Regions from separate parts of the Glutamicibacter sp. NPDC090743 genome, predicted to be linked through region 1. Evidence: predicted binding sites of a transcription regulator. Region 1 holds the regulator's gene; each other region holds the start of a gene.
The links. Region 1 encodes LexA, which represses DNA repair genes until DNA is damaged. Its sites were predicted from a motif close to TCGAACANNTGTTCGA; they were not measured.

Region 1 (5,227 bases):
TACAGCGCCTTGCCCATGATGGCTCCTTCGATGCCTTCTGGAACCAGCTCGCGCAAGACCCGGAGGTCTTCGAGCGAGGAGATGCCGCCCGAGGCGACAATCGGCTTGCTGGTCTTGGCAGCGATTTCGCGCAATAGTTCAACATTCGGTCCGCGCAGGGTGCCGTCCTTGGTCACGTCGGTGACGACGTAACGGGCGCATCCGGCATCTTCGAGGCGGGCCAGAACATCCCACAGGTCGCCTCCGTCCTTGGTCCAGCCGTGGCCGGACAAGGTGGTTCCGCGCACGTCCATGCCCACGGCGATCTTGTCGCCGTGGCGGGCAATGGCCTGCTTGGTCCATTCCGGGTTCTCCAGCGCGGCGGTTCCGAGGTTGACGCGGGTAGCGCCGAATTCCAGGGCACGGTCCAGTGAAGCGTCATCGCGGATACCGCCGGAGAGCTCGACCTTGATATCCAGTTCCTTGGCAATGCGCTGGACAATCTCAACATTGCTGCCACGGTCAAAGGCTGCGTCCAGGTCGACCAGGTGCAGCCATTCAGCGCCGGCGTTCTGCCAGGAGAGCGCAGCTTCCAGCGGGTCGCCGTATCCGGTCTCGGAACCGGCTTCGCCCTGGACCAGGCGCACTGCCTGTCCGCCAGCGATATCTACTGCAGGCAAAAGTTCGAGGATTGGTTGCTCGCTCATGATGTCCTTAGTGAAGAAGTAATGTGATTAGTAGGTCAAGGACCAGGCTGCGATCAGGCTCAGGCCTGCTAGTACCCACAGCGCGATGATCCATGAGATATGGGCCTTCTGGCTCTTCAGCGAAATTGCTCCGCCAATCAGGAAGGCCCCGACAACGCCCAGAATCAGGGTCCACATGCCTAGAGCGTCCCCAACCAGTTGCGAAGCAGCTGCGCGCCAGCGTCCCCGGACTTCTCCGGGTGGAACTGCACTGCCGATAGCGGGCCGTTCTCGACGGCGGCCACGAAGGGTGTTCCGTGCGTGGACCAGGTCACCTGTGGCGGGGTCATCGCTGGCTGGGTTACGTCGAATTCCCACTTCTGAACAGCGTAGGAGTGCACGAAGTAGAATCGTTCACCCTCGATGCCGGCGAACAGCTTGGATCCCTCCGGCGGGCGTACCGTGTTCCAACCCATGTGCGGGATGACATCTGACTGCAGGCGTTCAACCTTGCCCGGCCATTCACCAATGCCTTCGGTTTTGACACCGTGTTCCACGCCTTCTTCAAAGAAGACTTGGTGTCCCACGCAGATACCCAAAACCGGCAGGCCCCCGGCAATGCGGCGACCGATCCAGCGCAGGGAACCGGTTTTGGCCAGCTGCTCCATGACCGAGGCGTAGGCGCCAACACCGGGGACTACCAGGCCGTCGGCGGCCACGATCTTCTTCGGATCTGCGGTCAGTTCCACTTCGGCGCCGGCGGCTTCCAAAGCGCGCACAGCGGAGCGGACGTTGCCGGAACCATAATCCAGGACAACTACTGTTTTCTTTTCCACTTACAGTGCACCCTTCGTGGATGGGATCTTGTCGCCCATGCGCTCATCGCGCTCTACCGCTTCGCGCAATGCGCGCGCGAAGGACTTGAACTGCGCTTCAACGATGTGGTGCGGGTCGCGACCCGAGAGCACCTCGATGTGAGCGCAGATCTGTGCGTGGAAAGTGATGGCTTCGAAGACGTGACGGGTCATCGAACCGGTGAAGTGACCACCGATCAGGTGGTATTCCTGGCCCGCAGGCTCGCCGGAGTGCACGAGGTATGGCCGGCCCGACACATCGACTACCGAACGGGACAGGGCTTCGTCCAGTGGAGCGTAGGAGATGCCGAAGCGGCGGATGCCGGCCTTGTTGCCCAGTGCCACGCGCAGTACTTCGCCAATGGTGATCGCGGTGTCCTCGACGGTGTGGTGAACGTCGATGTGGGTATCGCCGGTTGCACGCACGGTGAGATCGATGAGCGAATGCTTGGATAGCGCAGTCAGCATGTGGTCGTAGAACGGCACCGAGGTGCTGATCTCAGAGACACCGGTGCCATCGAGGTCCAGTTCAACGAATACGGACGATTCGCTGGTCACGCGTTCCATGCGGGCGCGACGTGCGCCAATCAATTCGGCAGACATGTCTTCCTTCGCTTGTCTTTGATTACTTCTGCGAGCCGAGCAGTTCGGCAAGTCGTTCCAAGAAGGCTGTGGTTTCCGATTCGGTTCCTGCCGTAACACGCAAGGTTCCCGGGATTCCATTGTCGCGGATGATGATGCCGGCTTCCAACAGGCCTTCCCAAATCTTGTGGGGGTCTTCGACGCCACCGAAGAAGACGAAGTTGGAGTCGGAGACCGATGGCTTGAGGCCAAGTTCCTTCAGGCGCGCGACGATGCGGTCCCGCTGGGACTTGATGTCCTCGACCTGGGCCAACAGCAACTCGATGTTCTTCAAGGCCGCGATGGCGGTTGCCTGGGTCACTGCCGACAGGTGGTACGGCAGTCGCACCAAGCGGATGGCATCGGTGACTTCTGGCGCAGCGGCCAGGTAGCCTACGCGCGCACCGGCCAGGCCGAAAGCCTTGGACATGGTGCGCGAGACAATCAGCCGCTGGCGGCCTTCGAGCAGGCTCAGCGCCGAGGTGGTGCTGGCCAAGGAGAACTCGGCGTACGCCTCATCCACGATCACCATGCCGTTATGCTCGCTCATGGCTTCATATACCGCGGTGATGACGTCCAGGCCAAGGGCCGTGCCGGTGGGGTTATTCGGAGAGCAGAGGAAAACGATGTTCGGCTTGTGCTCGCGAACCTGTGCGGCTGCGGAATCGGCGGACAACGTGAAATCTGCGGCGCGTTCACCGGCGATATATTTCGTGTCAGTACCACTGGCAAGCAGCGGGTACATGGAGTAGGTTGGGCCGAAGCTCATCACGGCACGGCCGGGGCCGCCAAAGGCTTGCAGGATTTGCTGCAGGATTTCATTGGAACCGTTAGCGGCCCAGATATTGTCCTTGGTGAGCGAGTGGCCGAGGTAATCGGCTAGGAGTTCGCGAAGCTCGGTGAACTCGCGGTCCGGATACCGGTTCAACGTTGCCGCCGCCTTGGCCACCTCTTGGGCAATGGCGTCGACGACTGTCGGTGGCAACGGATGGGTGTTCTCGTTGACATTCAGCTGAATGGGCACGTCGATTTGTGGTGCGCCATAAGGGGATAGCCCGCGGAGATTCTCACGCAAGGGCAGCTGACTCAAAAGTTCACTGCGGTCATTCACGCATCAAGTCTACGTGCGCAGCGCGCCTGCCGGTGAATCCGCTACGGCAGCAGGTAACAAACTCGAAGCAGGCTGGAGAAGCTAGCCGGCAAGGACCGGAATCGAGAGGGTTTCGCCAACCTGGATTTCGCTGCTGGTCAGGGCATTGAGTTCGGCGATGTGGCCCACTGCCGAGGTCACGTCGTAACCGGTGGCGTAATCCCTGGCCAGGCTCCACAGCGTATCTCCTGGAATAACGGTGACATCAACGGTTCCGACTCCAACAGGAGTATCGGCTGCGGCATGCGCGTCAGAGGCAAACATGGAGATGAAGAAAGCTGCGGCGATGGTGAGTGCGAAAATGGGCATACCTACAAGCACGGCCCATCCGCGACGGTTGATGCGGATCTTCAGTGGTGCCTGGGTCTGATTTGAGTCAAGTGCGACGGTTGCCATGACTTTGTCTCCTCAAGAAATTCAAGTGATGCGAATTTGTATTCGAAAGCGTAGATTCGAAAACTTGTTCGAACCTCGTATATCTGTTCTAACAGAGGTTTGCGGAACTTGTCCAGAAGTTTTCGAACAAATCTTTGAAAGAAGCTCGCTTATCTACTAAGATTTCGAAGTAGACGAGCAATGAAAACATCTCACCATCTAGCGCCGACAGTTTGGGCTTACGAACTTTCGAATGATTGCTAGGGAAGGCAAAATCTCATGTCAGCTTCACAACGCACTCCCCGATCGAATGCACGTTCGCTGACGATTCGCCAAAAGAAGATCCTGGAGACGATCCAGCGGTCAATCGGCAAGAACGGTTATCCACCATCGATGCGTGAGATTGGTGACGCAGTGGGGCTCAAGAGCCTTTCGAGCGTCACCCACCAGCTGAGCCAGCTGGAAAAGCTCGGCTATATCCGTCGAGATCCACGCCGTCCGCGCGCAATGGAAATCCTGCTGCCTCTGCAGCTGGCCGAAGACGCCGAGAAGGCCGAAGTTTCGAAGCCGGTCGAGCCAGATGCCAGCGAAGACGCCAAGATCATTGAATTGAGCACTTCCGCTGACACCACCATGGTTCCCCTGGTTGGCCGTATCGCTGCCGGCGGTCCGATCCTTGCCGAACAGTCCGTCGAAGATGTTTTCTCGTTGCCTCGTCAGCTCGTAGGCCACGGCGAACTGTTCATGCTCAAGGTTTCCGGCGATTCAATGGTTGACGCTGCGATTTGCGATGGCGACTGGGTAGTTGTCCGCCGCCAGCAGACGGCGGACAACGGCGACATCGTAGCTGCCCTGCTCGATGAAGAAGCCACGGTAAAGACTTTCCGGCAGCGTGACGGGCATACCTGGCTGCTTCCGCAGAACTCGCGCTACGAACCAATTTTGGGTGATGCCGCAACGATCATGGGACGCGTCGTCTCGGTGATGCGCTCGCTCTAGAATACGTACGGTCATTGCGCTGGTGCTTGGCACCAGCGCAATTCTCGTTTAACCCGCTATTGGCCGGCGTTCAACTCGAATTGAGCGGCCGCCGAGAAGATCATCCAGCGTTGGATTGCCGCCGAAAGCCGGCGTGGTTCCTGGTCAGCCAGATGGCGCGCCGTTGCCATGACCAGCCTCCTGGCCTGCTCCCGGCTCCGGGCTTCCAAGCGGACATCATTACCGGCGAGGGCCAGATATCGGCAGAGTATCCCCGCGAACAGGTTGCCGTCTCCCCCGCTGTTGAACGAGAGGACCCCGGCAGCAGTTGACAGCGATTTCGTGGTGGCATCGATCAGTACTTTAGCGTGAGCCAGATCAGCAGGCTCGCCAAGCTCAAGCAATGCCCCGAGCACCAGGCCCTGGTTATAGGTGTAGACCGCTGGTTCCACGGCGTGTCCCTGCGTGGTCAACCGAAGTCCGTCCAGATACAGTCCTCGCTCCACGCTGAACAGACTCTTTTCCAGCCACTGGAGAAGCTCTCGCGCGGTCTCTTTCTCCCCGGTACGGGCAAAGAACAGTGC
Region 2 (5,227 bases), on a different contig from region 1:
GCAGCATGAATGCTTCAACACTGAACGATCCAGCCGGGAAGTTCCAGCCCCAATCCATCGCGCACCGAGCTGCCGATGCCAGTGAACCCCAGAACCACTGGGCCTGGACCGGATGGATGCCAGAAGAGGAGCACGGCATCTCGATGCTTGCCGCCTAGGCTTTTGCCCTCAGTACTACCGACGCAAAGCCGAAGGTCCCGACAGCAATGGCGCTGACGGGACCTTCGGCGCACTTGCGGACTGACTCCAGGCAATGCGGCTGCCTGCAGCGGGCGCACTGTTCATCTGGCGGCCAGCTAGCTTGCTCGGGATCAGCCCGCGGCCTTCTTCACCAGTTCCCGGATCCTGTCTTCCGTTGCAGAATCCAGCGAGGTGATAGTCCATGCAACTGGATGCATGTGGGAGCCTTCCTCGTAGGCTGGATTCACGACTTCTCCAAAACCGAAAGCTACGAAGTCCTTGTCAGGCTTGATGTAGCAGACGTCTTTGCCATCCCGGACGTAAAACGGAAGTCCCCAGCGGACGATCGGCTCCAGCGATGGTGCGCTCTGCATGATTATGGCGTGAAGCCGTTCGGCAATCTCGCGATAGGGTGCTGGAGCTGTGCTGAGCTTGGCCAGAACTGCGGCGTCGCCTTTTTTGGTGAAGATCATCCCTAGTCTCCTTCTAACGGTTGGCGCTGCGTTGCGGCGCTGGGTGGTATCGCTCGCGCGATCGCTTTGGGCTCCCGATCGGCACATAATGCACCTTACCGACTAAGGGCATCTGCTTCACGGATTCTTGCACTGGAATACAGACAGCTGGCATCAGGACAGCTTGATCGTGCAAGGACGTAGCACGGACGTCCAGCTCATACGCTTATTGGTTATCCCACCGAGTTGACTAGCGCACTGTTAGGCTACTGACATGCGTAAACTTCTAGCTATCTCCGGGTTCGCCATGATCGTGGCTTACGCGGCTTACGGCTCACTGCTCATGAACAATTGGGCCGTGACCGCAGCAAGTGGGCTTCCCCTCGATGAAACCATTTCCGAGATGGCCTCAATGGACCAGAATTACGACTCGCTTGGAGGGTGGGTCTTCGCAGCCATTGGATCCGCTCTCGCCATCTCCTGGCTCGTTCCGGTAGTTTCCGCCGGACGCAAGCTGCCCGCCTGGGCGGCTATCGGCGCATGGAGCCTGATCATTGCCTTAGGCGCACCGGCTTATTTCTTCGCTTCTTTCGCCAATATGAACTCGGTGGGCGACACCTTTGCCGATTGGAACGCCGATGCCGCCGCGGATCTAGACGCACCCCTGTACATGGCCAGCGTCCTCGCCTTTGCCATACTCGCAGCCATGGCAGCCCGTGGCATCCGAACTGCCTTCACCCGTCCGCCGCGCCCCCTGCATCCAACTAGCAACTAGCAACTAGCACGGCACCCATTACTACCTTCCCTGGTCTAGCGATTTTCGCGCCGGAATCACGCTTAATCGCATTCGCATAAACTTTCTAGAACTTATCCACAATTGGTTTCGAACCAGAAGATACTGTCGATAATCTGCGCGAACGTTAACTATGACTATTCCCGCATATCTAGACGATCACGACGATGAACATCGCCTTCCACTGCGCCCGCCGGGCACCCGCATGGAGTCGCACAGAGCGTCAGCACTCGACGCCCATCGCGAGCACCAGTTGTTCTTCGGACCCATCAAGCAGGTTGCTGACGAACTATTCAATGCGGGCCCCGTGGATGGGCCCGGAGACGCATTGGAACGCCTGAAGAAACTCCAACGCCTGATGAGCAGCGTTGAAGCCGCTATCTGCGTTTTGCTGGCAGACGGAGTCGAGCAGGTCAGCGCGTCCTTCAATGACCTGATTGCCACCGAGCATGCCCACACCCCAGACGAAGAAGCCGAAGCCAGCAAGAGTGCCGAATACTATGGCATAGACCGTGGCAGCGAGCAGGTCATCAACTCCAATTTCGTAGCTGAGTCAGCTGTCGCATTGCGCGAATCCGTCCGTAAAGTCAGCAAACGGATGTTCCATGCCAAGGGCTTGCGTCACGCCTGCAAAGCCACCCTTGCCGCGCTCGCTGCAGGTGAGATTACCGTTAAGGCCGCCCACGACATCGTCAAATACTCGCAAGACCTTTCCCCGGAGCAGGTCGGCCGCATGGAGGAAAACTTGCTGCCTCTGGCAAGAACAGCCTGCGACGAAACCGTCTACCAGCGGGCCCGTCGCTTTCACGACCGGATGAATCCCAATTCGGCAGAGAACCGGCAGAAGAACGCATTCGCAGCCCGTAATCTCAAGGTGTGGAATGAGGAGAATGGCATGGCTACCTTGCAGCTGCATCACCGAGCTGATGTCATCCATTCGATTCGCAACTCGATAAAGCAGGCAGCCGCCCAGATCACTGATTCCAAGGATCTGCGCACGCAAACGCAGGTTGAAGCCGATGTGCTTGCGGACGTGTATCTGCATGGCTGGCCCGGAATGGAAGGCATGCCGCTGAAGCCACGGGTTGCCATCACGATCCCAGCCATTGAAATGCTCGTGAATCCCGCTCGCGCCCTCGCTGATTTGGAAGGTTACGGGCCGATCCCAATCGGCGTAGCGTTGGAAATCGCCGCGGATGCTCCGTCGTTCCAGCGCGTTCTGACCGACCCATGGACGGGAGCCGCAATTGATGTGGAGCCCAAGAAATATCGGCCTTCCCAGGGGTTGCGCGATTTGCTGCGTTACCGCGACCAGCATTGCGGTTTCCCTGGTTGCCGCCGCCTGCCCGATCGTTCGGAAATTGATCACATCGAAGCGTATGGACAGGGCGGCCACACTACCCGGCAGAACACCCATCTCTTGTGCAAGCAGCATCAGATGTACAAGCACGCGCTTGGCTGGAAGGTCTTCGCTTGCCCGGATGGCTCCAAGACGTGGGTATCTCCGCACGGGCTGCGGTCAATCACGGTTCCCGAGAGCGTGGACAACGTGGAGAAATTTGATCATGTCAACGATCGTTGTCCTCAACGTCCCCAGGAGGCTGCGGCCTGCGAGGTGCAATTGACCCCCGAAGTGCGACGAGTACTGGGGCTCGGCCAAGATGAGGGCCTGCCCGGAACCGGAACCAGTTAGTGCCAGTACCTGATTTGGATTTCGAGTGATAAATTTTTTCAGTCACTAGCACCACCACACCACCCATACTTCGTAGGAGCAACGGCTTTGAGTCCGGTTGCAATGCTGGCCGCGGCCTGAATCAAGAATCCCGGCCGCGTTCGCTTCAAGCGATTCGTGCTGAATGAAAAAAATCTACAGTCACAGCGCGCAGGTCAACTCGAACTCCGCATGGTTTTGCTGCCCTCGGGAATGAAAATTTTTCTCAGTCGGAAGGCACTATCCCTCAAGGTCGAAACGCGCCAGCGCAGCAAGCTCAGTACGGTTTGAGACCGCCAGCTTCGTGTAGATCTTGGTCAGGTGGTATTGCACTGTCTTGGTGCCTATATACAGCTCTTCAGCGACACGTCGATTGCTTGCACCTTCGCAAACCAGCTTGGCCACGGCTTGTTCCTGCGCCGTCAGCGTCGACCAGTCAGCACTCTCCCTGCGCAGCATCCCGGTTCCGCTTGCCTGGAGCTCACGAGTGCAGCGGTCGATGTACACGGATGCATCGAAGTGCGTGAAAATCGCCAGCGCACGGGTCAACGGCGCAACGCATTCGGCTCGCTTGCCGGCTCGGCGCAGGCATTGCCCGTAGTAGAAATCAATTTTTGCCCGGTGGTAGACCGACCCGATGCCTTCCAAACGGCGGATGGCATCTTCAAAGGCCAAACGGGCTGCGTCGATATCACCGCGGGCTGCCAGCAAGGTGCCTTGCACGCTCAGGAATCGAGCGGCTCCGCTCTGGTGGCCTGAAGCGAGAGCACTCTCCAGCAACGGCTGTACGAATTTCTCTGCTTCATCCAGGCGTTCGCAACGGATTAGCGCCATGGCGTATGTATCCTGCCAGGTCCAGAAACCTGCTTGGTCGATGCCCTGCGTACGGTCCAGCCGAAGCAATGGTTCCAGCGTCCGCACAACCTCTTCATGGTTTGCCTGCGCCCGGGCAATCTCGGCCCGCGCCATCCGGTAAGGCATCTCCATAATGGCATAGCTGCCGGTGCGTGCCCACGACTTGCGAAGGTGCAGATCCGCCTGCTCCCAATTGCCGCGCAATGCGTGAATCTGCACCGCCGTCAGCTGGATCAGCGGACGCAGGATCTGGATTTCAGAACGCTCCTGCAGGGACTGCGCGGATCGAACCGTCTCCAGCGCTTGGTCCCAGTCGCCCATGAGGAATTCAGCGCGCGCCGACCAGGCTTTGGCCCACAGCGAGATGCGCAGGGAACCATCGCTGAAGTCCGTGGAGCTGGCTGCGGAGAGCTCGTGCCGGGCTAGCTCCACGCGATCGGTCGCGAGGTAGACCCAGCCCAGTGACATTTCTGCGCGCTGGCGCTGTGCTCCTGCCGGAAGGGTGGCCAGCAGGTCCATCAAGACCTGCTCCCCCTCATCAGGCCGGCCCATCATCGCCAGGCCGAGCCCTTGGATGGCTGCATTCTCAATGGCCAGCGGGCTGCCCACCTGGGCAAGGCGCAGCGATTGCTCAGCCCAGTCAATGATCTTCTGCCCCTTCAAACGGCACAGCGAATCGAGGACTTGGCGTTGGGCGATCGCGGCCATCACATCGTTGTCCTGATGCTGGACCGCGTTCTGCCAGGCACTGGACAGCCAGCGCTGCGCGGTGTTGGCGCGGCCTTGCAGGATCGAGATGTATCCGGAAAGCACGTCCCGTTCCGGACTGCTTTCCAAACTCGAAAGCTGATGCGCGAAGGTTTGCGCCCGCGGCAGCTCGCCGGCGGCGACAATCGCATCCACTGCGTTGAGCAGCAGGGAGTCGCGGCGCATCGGTTCCGGGGACAAGTGCATGGCCCTGAAGTACGCGGTAGCGGCCGAAGACCACTCGCCCCGCTTGCCTTGGGACCGCGCGTAGTCTTGCAGTTCCATCGACAAGCTGCCATCGGGCAGGATGCTCGCATCGGCCCGATGGCCCAGCTTGGCCCCCTGGTCCTCGACGATGTCCGCGGCACAAGCATGCAACCGGATGCGGGTGCTCAGCGGGATCTGATGGTAGACAGCCATTTGGGTCAATGCGTTCTCGAACCCGAGCCGCACCTTCCCGCTATGGCCGTGGGTTTGCGCCAGCGAGGA
Region 3 (5,227 bases), on a different contig from region 1:
CTGCACCGGCTACCAACACGCCGGTTGCGATGATGAAGACGATCAGCAACCATAGCAACGCCTTGCGCGCCTGCTTAACAGGTCTGATTGATGACATCTATTGTGCTTTCTGGTTTGGGTGGCTTAGCCTTCAGGCCACCGCTATGCTGCCCGGGACTTAGGCGTTGCGCTCGTCCTTGCCCTCATCGTTCAGGCGACGCAGGGACTCTTCCGGGGTTTCGGTGGTGCTGGCGGATTCTGCAGCGCCGTCGGCCACGGCCGGGGTTGCTGCATCCTTGTCCAGGAAGGTGGCAATGGCCTGGCGGTGCAGGTTCAGCACTACGCCCGGTGCGACCTCGACCTGGACGCGATCCTCTGCGTCAACGCCGACGACGGTGCCGAAGATACCCGAGTTGGTCATCACCTTGGCGCCTGGCACGGTGTTGTTCTTCAGCTTCTCCTGCTGGGCGGACTGCTTCTTGCGGCCACGGAACATCATGAAGATCAGCACTGCGAACAGCGCGACCATCAGGATCAGCGAAGGGTTGAAGCCGCCACCAGCGGCCTGAGCGATTACGAGGGGATTCACGTATTTACCTGCTAACGAATTGTTGCGATTTGATCTGAAGTTCTGGGATGCTGTTGCGGCTATTTCTGGCGTAATACAGCAAAGACGCCCCACCTCGCCCCGAAACGGGCATAGGTCGGGCGTCTTTAGTCTAATGCGTCACGGTGAACCGGCAGACCATTTACGCGGGCAGTGAAGTAATGCTTGCCTAATCCTCATCGTTTTCATAGCTTTGCGCACTGGCGAAGATCGCATCCTTTGGCATCGCCAAGCCCAAATGCGCCCAGGCCCCGGGCATGGCAATACGACCGCGCGGGGTCCGGCCCATCAGCCCTTCACGCACCAGGTATGGCTCTGCGACGGTCTCGACGGTTTCGGTTTCTTCACCCACGGCGATGGCCAGGGTCGATAGCCCCACCGGTCCCCCGCCGAATTTGGTGCACAAGGCTTCGAGCACACCCCGGTCCAGGCGATCAAGGCCACGTGCATCGACCTCGTACATGTCCAAGGCGGCCTCGGCCGCCTTGGCATCGATCTCTTCGAGCTTATGCACCAGCGCCCAGTCACGCACGCGGCGCAGCAGGCGGTTGGCGATACGGGGCGTACCGCGGGAGCGTCCGGCGATCTCGGTGAACGCGGCCGAAGTGACGCTCAGATCAAGCATCATGGCCGAACGGCGCAAAACCAGTTCAAGCTCCTTGACCGCGTAGAACTCCAGATGGCCAGTGAAGCCGAAGCGGTCACGCAACGGGCCGGGCAATAGTCCGGCGCGCGTGGTTGCGCCAACGAGGGTGAAGGGCGGAAGCTCCAGCGGAATGGCCGTGGCGCCGGCGCCCTTTCCGACGATGATATCTACGCGGAAGTCTTCCATGGCCATGTAGAGCATTTCCTCGGCCGGCCGGGACATGCGGTGGATTTCATCGAGGAACAGCACCTCGCCTTCGGTCAACGACGAGAGGATAGCGGCCAAGTCACCGGCATGCTGGATCGCTGGGCCGGAGGAAATGCGCAATGGCGCGTTCATCTCGGCGGCGATAATCATCGACAAGGTGGTCTTGCCCAGGCCCGGCGGGCCAGAGAGCAGAACGTGGTCCGCGGTGCGTTCGCGGATTTTCGCTGCTTCAAGCACCAGCGAGAGCTGCTGGCGCACTCGGGACTGGCCCACGAAGTCGTCGAGGTTCCGCGGGCGCAGGGCCGCTTCGATTACCCGTTCCTCGGGTTCGCTGCCGGCATTCGTGAGCCCGGTGGAGTCATTCATGATCAGTTGATCCTCTCGCAGACCGCTTAGGCGCGGGTTCCGCTGGACATGCTGCGCAGTGCAGCACGCAAGATTTCTGCGACGTTGCCGGTGGCAACGACATCTGGATCAGCCTTGGACAGCGATTTCAGGGTGCTGGTTGCATCCTTTTCGCTCCAGCCCAGGCCGGTCAGCGCCTCGATCACCTGCGGTTCCCAGACGCTCGCGTTGCCGCCGCCGGTAGACGGGGCCGCTGGCGCGCCAGTCGGGATCAGCTTGCCGTTCAGTTCCAGCACGATGCGGCTCGCGCCCTTGGGGCCAATGCCCGATACCTTGGTGAAAGCGGCGGTGTCCTTGGTGTTCGCCGCGATGCGGACTTCCTCCGGAGAGTGCACCGCCAAGATGGCCAAGCCGGTGCGCGGCCCGATGCCCGATACGGAAACCAGGACCTCGAAGACATCGCGTTCCTCTGCGGTGGCGAAGCCGAAGAGGGTCATCGAATCCTCGCGGACCACCATGGAGGTGAATACCGTAGCCTCGCGTCCTGCCTGCAGGGTGGACAGCGTCCCGGGGGTGGCATTGACCAGCATCCCGAAGCCGTTAACGTCAATTACCGCGGTGTTCAGGGCTACCGCCTGCACGGTGCCGGTCAATGAGCTGATCATGCCACTCCTTGGGATATATGTTCGATCGAACCCAGTTTATCGAAGATACCTACGAATATCGATCCGCCGCGTTCCCCGGTGGGTCGAGGCCGCTGCCGTGCTGGCCGGCTAGCGGCGCACTGCGCGGCGCTTGGCCGACGCCTCGGCGGCAATCCACGCCTGCTGCGCACCGGTCAGCTGCGACGAACCACCGGCATTAGCCGCGGAGGCCGAGGCATTCGAGCCGGTGGCCGCACCGCGCCAACCGTGGGTAATCGCCAAAGCCACCGCATCAGCGGCGTCGGCAGGCTTAGGCGGTTCATCGAGCCGGCAGATCTTGGCAACCATCTTGCCGATCGCCGCCTTGGTGGCCTGTCCCGAACCGGTAACCGCCGCCTTGACCTCGGTCGGCGTGTGCAGGGCCACGGGTATTCCGCGTCGCGCTGCCGCGGTGATGACAACACCGGTGACCTGCGCGGTGCCGATGACCGTGGAGACGTTCGCCGAAGCGAACACGCGTTCCAAGGCGAGCACATCGGGCTGATGAAGATCCAGCCATTCGTCGATGGCGTTGGCGATCTTCAAGAGCCGGGCATCGAGCGGAGTGCCCGGAGGGGTGCCGGCGACGGTGACGTCCACCAGCGAAACTTGCCTGTTTGCAGCGACGTCGACCACGGCAAGACCGCAACGGGTCAGGCCGGGATCGACGCCAACAACACGTAAGGCCAAGCCTTACTGCTCTTCGTCCAGCGCGGCGCGAACCTCGTCGGACAGATCAGCGTTGGTGTAGATGCCCTGGACATCATCCAGTTCTTCCAGCGCGTCGTAGAGCTTGAGGAACTTGCGAGCTCCATCAACGTCCAGGTCGACCTTCATCGATGGAATGAATTCCATTTCGTCGGACTCGTAGGCGATGTCCGCTTCATCCAGTGCAGTGGCCACAGCGCGCAGGTCCGAAGGATCGCAGACGATGGCGAAGTTCTCGTCCTCGTCCATGATCTCGTCGGCACCGGCGTCCAGCACGACCATCAGCAGGTCGTCTTCGGTCAACTCGCCCTTGGGCAGGCGGACAACGCCCTGGCGGTTGAACAGGTAGGCGACCGAACCCGGGTCGGCGATGGTGCCGCCGTTGCGGGTGATGCCCACGCGCACCTCGGAGGCTGCACGGTTCTTGTTGTCGGTCAGGCACTCGATCAGCAGGGCCGAGCCCTGCGGGCCGCGTGCTTCATAGATGATCTCGGTGTAGTCGACGACCTCGCCGGTCAGGCCTGCGCCGCGCTTGACGGCGCGGTCGATGTTGTTGATCGGCACGGAGTTCTTCTTGGCCTTGCTGACAGCAAGTTCCAGTGCCGGGTTGCCGGCCATGTCGGCGCCGCCGGCACGGGCGGCAACTTCAATGCCCTTGATGAATTTTGCGAAGGCCTTGGCGCGCTTGGCGTCGATCGCGGCCTTCTTGTGCTTGGTAGTTGCCCATTTGGAGTGGCCTGACATGCTTTAAGCGTCTCCTCGCGTGAGATTGATGAAAAATTGGTGGATAGCGGTGCTGCCGGTGACTTCCGGGTGAAAGCTGGTTGCCAACAATTTTCCCTGGCGTACTGCAACAATTCTACCCTGTTCGTGATCCGTCCCCGCTTGAACGGTGCTGATCACTTGCACGTCCGGGCCAATTTGCACGGCTTCCGGTGCGCGGATGAACACCGCTTCGAGATTTTGCCCGTTGAAGTCCAGCTGGTGCTCGAATGAGTCGATCTGGCGCCCGAACGCGTTGCGCTTGACCGTCATGTCGATGCCGCCGAAGCTTTGCTGTACCGCGCCATCTCGCGAGATTGCAGGGTTCTCGATGCGATCGGCCAGCATGATCATTCCGGCGCAGGAGCCGTAGGCTGGCATGCCTGCTGCGATGCGCTCCTTAATGGGACCAGCTAGCCCGTAGTTGCGGGACAGCCGGTCAATCACCGATGACTCGCCGCCGGGAATCACCAGCGCGTCAACCTGCTCCAAATCGACGACGGTGCGCACCATGTGCGTGCGCTGCCCGAGCCGTTCCAAAGAGGCCAGATGTTCGCGAAAATCCCCTTGCAGAGCGAGGACGCCTATTTTCGGCATGGTTCTAACCTTCATGGTGTTCAGTGGTTGGCAGCACGAAAAATGCGCCGAAATAACGTTAAACCCAGAGACGCCGTGCGCCTGTTTTGTTTCCCGGTGTGTCGCGGATTCTTCGACGCCGCCTCCGGGCAAGTGGTGGAACTTGGTAGGTTCAAGGACATGATTGCTGATATTTCTTCCCTCGAACTTGCCGGTGGCGTGAGCATGCCCTCGATCGGTTTGGGCACGTGGCCCATGCGTGGACAAGAGGCGGCCGCAGCGGTGCTGTCCGCCCTCGACGTGGGCTACCGCCGCATTGATACAGCGGAGAACTACGAGAATGAGGACGCCGTGGGCAAGGCCCTGGCACAGAGCCGGCTTCATCGCGATGAAATTTTCGTAACCACCAAATTCAACAAGCAATGGCATTCGACCCAAGGCGTGCGCCAGGCGTTGGAGAACTCACTGGACCGCTTGGGTCTTGAGTATGTGGATCTGTTCTTGATCCACTGGCCCAACCCCCAGCAGAACACCTATGTCGAAGCCTTCACTGAGCTGGGCAAACTAGTAGACGAGGGCAAGATCCGGGCTGCGGGAGTCTCGAACTTCAAGCCCTACCAGCTGCAGAACGTCCTAGATTCGGGGCTCGTGCCGGCGCTGAACCAGATCCAGGTTGATCCTGAACGGCAAAGCGTCGATTGGCAAGGTTTCAAC

Region 2: a site for LexA is predicted at 1,480-1,495, ahead of ACIQTS_RS05295 (DUF222 domain-containing protein). Genes of this name have one in related genera too.
Region 3: a site for LexA is predicted at 2,459-2,474, ahead of ruvA (Holliday junction branch migration protein RuvA). Genes of this name have one in related genera too.

Annotation. Positions count from the first base shown of each region.
Region 1 is NZ_JBIVXE010000003.1:40,399-45,625, forward strand. Features, by position in the region: gene priA (bifunctional 1-(5-phosphoribosyl)-5-((5-phosphoribosylamino)methylideneamino)imidazole-4-carboxamide isomerase/phosphoribosylanthranilate isomerase PriA) at 1-686, opposite strand, end outside; gene ACIQTS_RS06635 (hypothetical protein) at 714-863, opposite strand; gene hisH (imidazole glycerol phosphate synthase subunit HisH) at 866-1,501, opposite strand; gene hisB (imidazoleglycerol-phosphate dehydratase HisB) at 1,502-2,122, opposite strand; gene ACIQTS_RS06650 (histidinol-phosphate transaminase) at 2,145-3,251, opposite strand; gene ACIQTS_RS06655 (LysM peptidoglycan-binding domain-containing protein) at 3,333-3,686, opposite strand; gene lexA (transcriptional repressor LexA) at 3,945-4,664, shown strand; gene ACIQTS_RS06665 (glycoside hydrolase family 76 protein) at 4,721-5,227, opposite strand, start outside.
Region 2 is NZ_JBIVXE010000002.1:392,958-398,184, forward strand. Features, by position in the region: gene ACIQTS_RS05280 (hypothetical protein) at 6-158, shown strand; gene ACIQTS_RS05285 (DUF1801 domain-containing protein) at 312-653, opposite strand; gene ACIQTS_RS05290 (hypothetical protein) at 907-1,407, shown strand; gene ACIQTS_RS05295 (DUF222 domain-containing protein) at 1,559-3,118, shown strand; gene ACIQTS_RS05300 (LuxR C-terminal-related transcriptional regulator) at 3,377-5,227, opposite strand, start outside.
Region 3 is NZ_JBIVXE010000004.1:370,917-376,143, forward strand. Features, by position in the region: gene secD (protein translocase subunit SecD) at 1-97, opposite strand, end outside; gene yajC (preprotein translocase subunit YajC) at 158-568, opposite strand; gene ruvB (Holliday junction branch migration DNA helicase RuvB) at 756-1,805, opposite strand; gene ruvA (Holliday junction branch migration protein RuvA) at 1,832-2,449, opposite strand; gene ruvC (crossover junction endodeoxyribonuclease RuvC) at 2,558-3,157, opposite strand; gene ACIQTS_RS10495 (YebC/PmpR family DNA-binding transcriptional regulator) at 3,161-3,919, opposite strand; gene pdxT (pyridoxal 5'-phosphate synthase glutaminase subunit PdxT) at 3,923-4,534, opposite strand; gene ACIQTS_RS10505 (aldo/keto reductase) at 4,694-5,227, shown strand, end outside.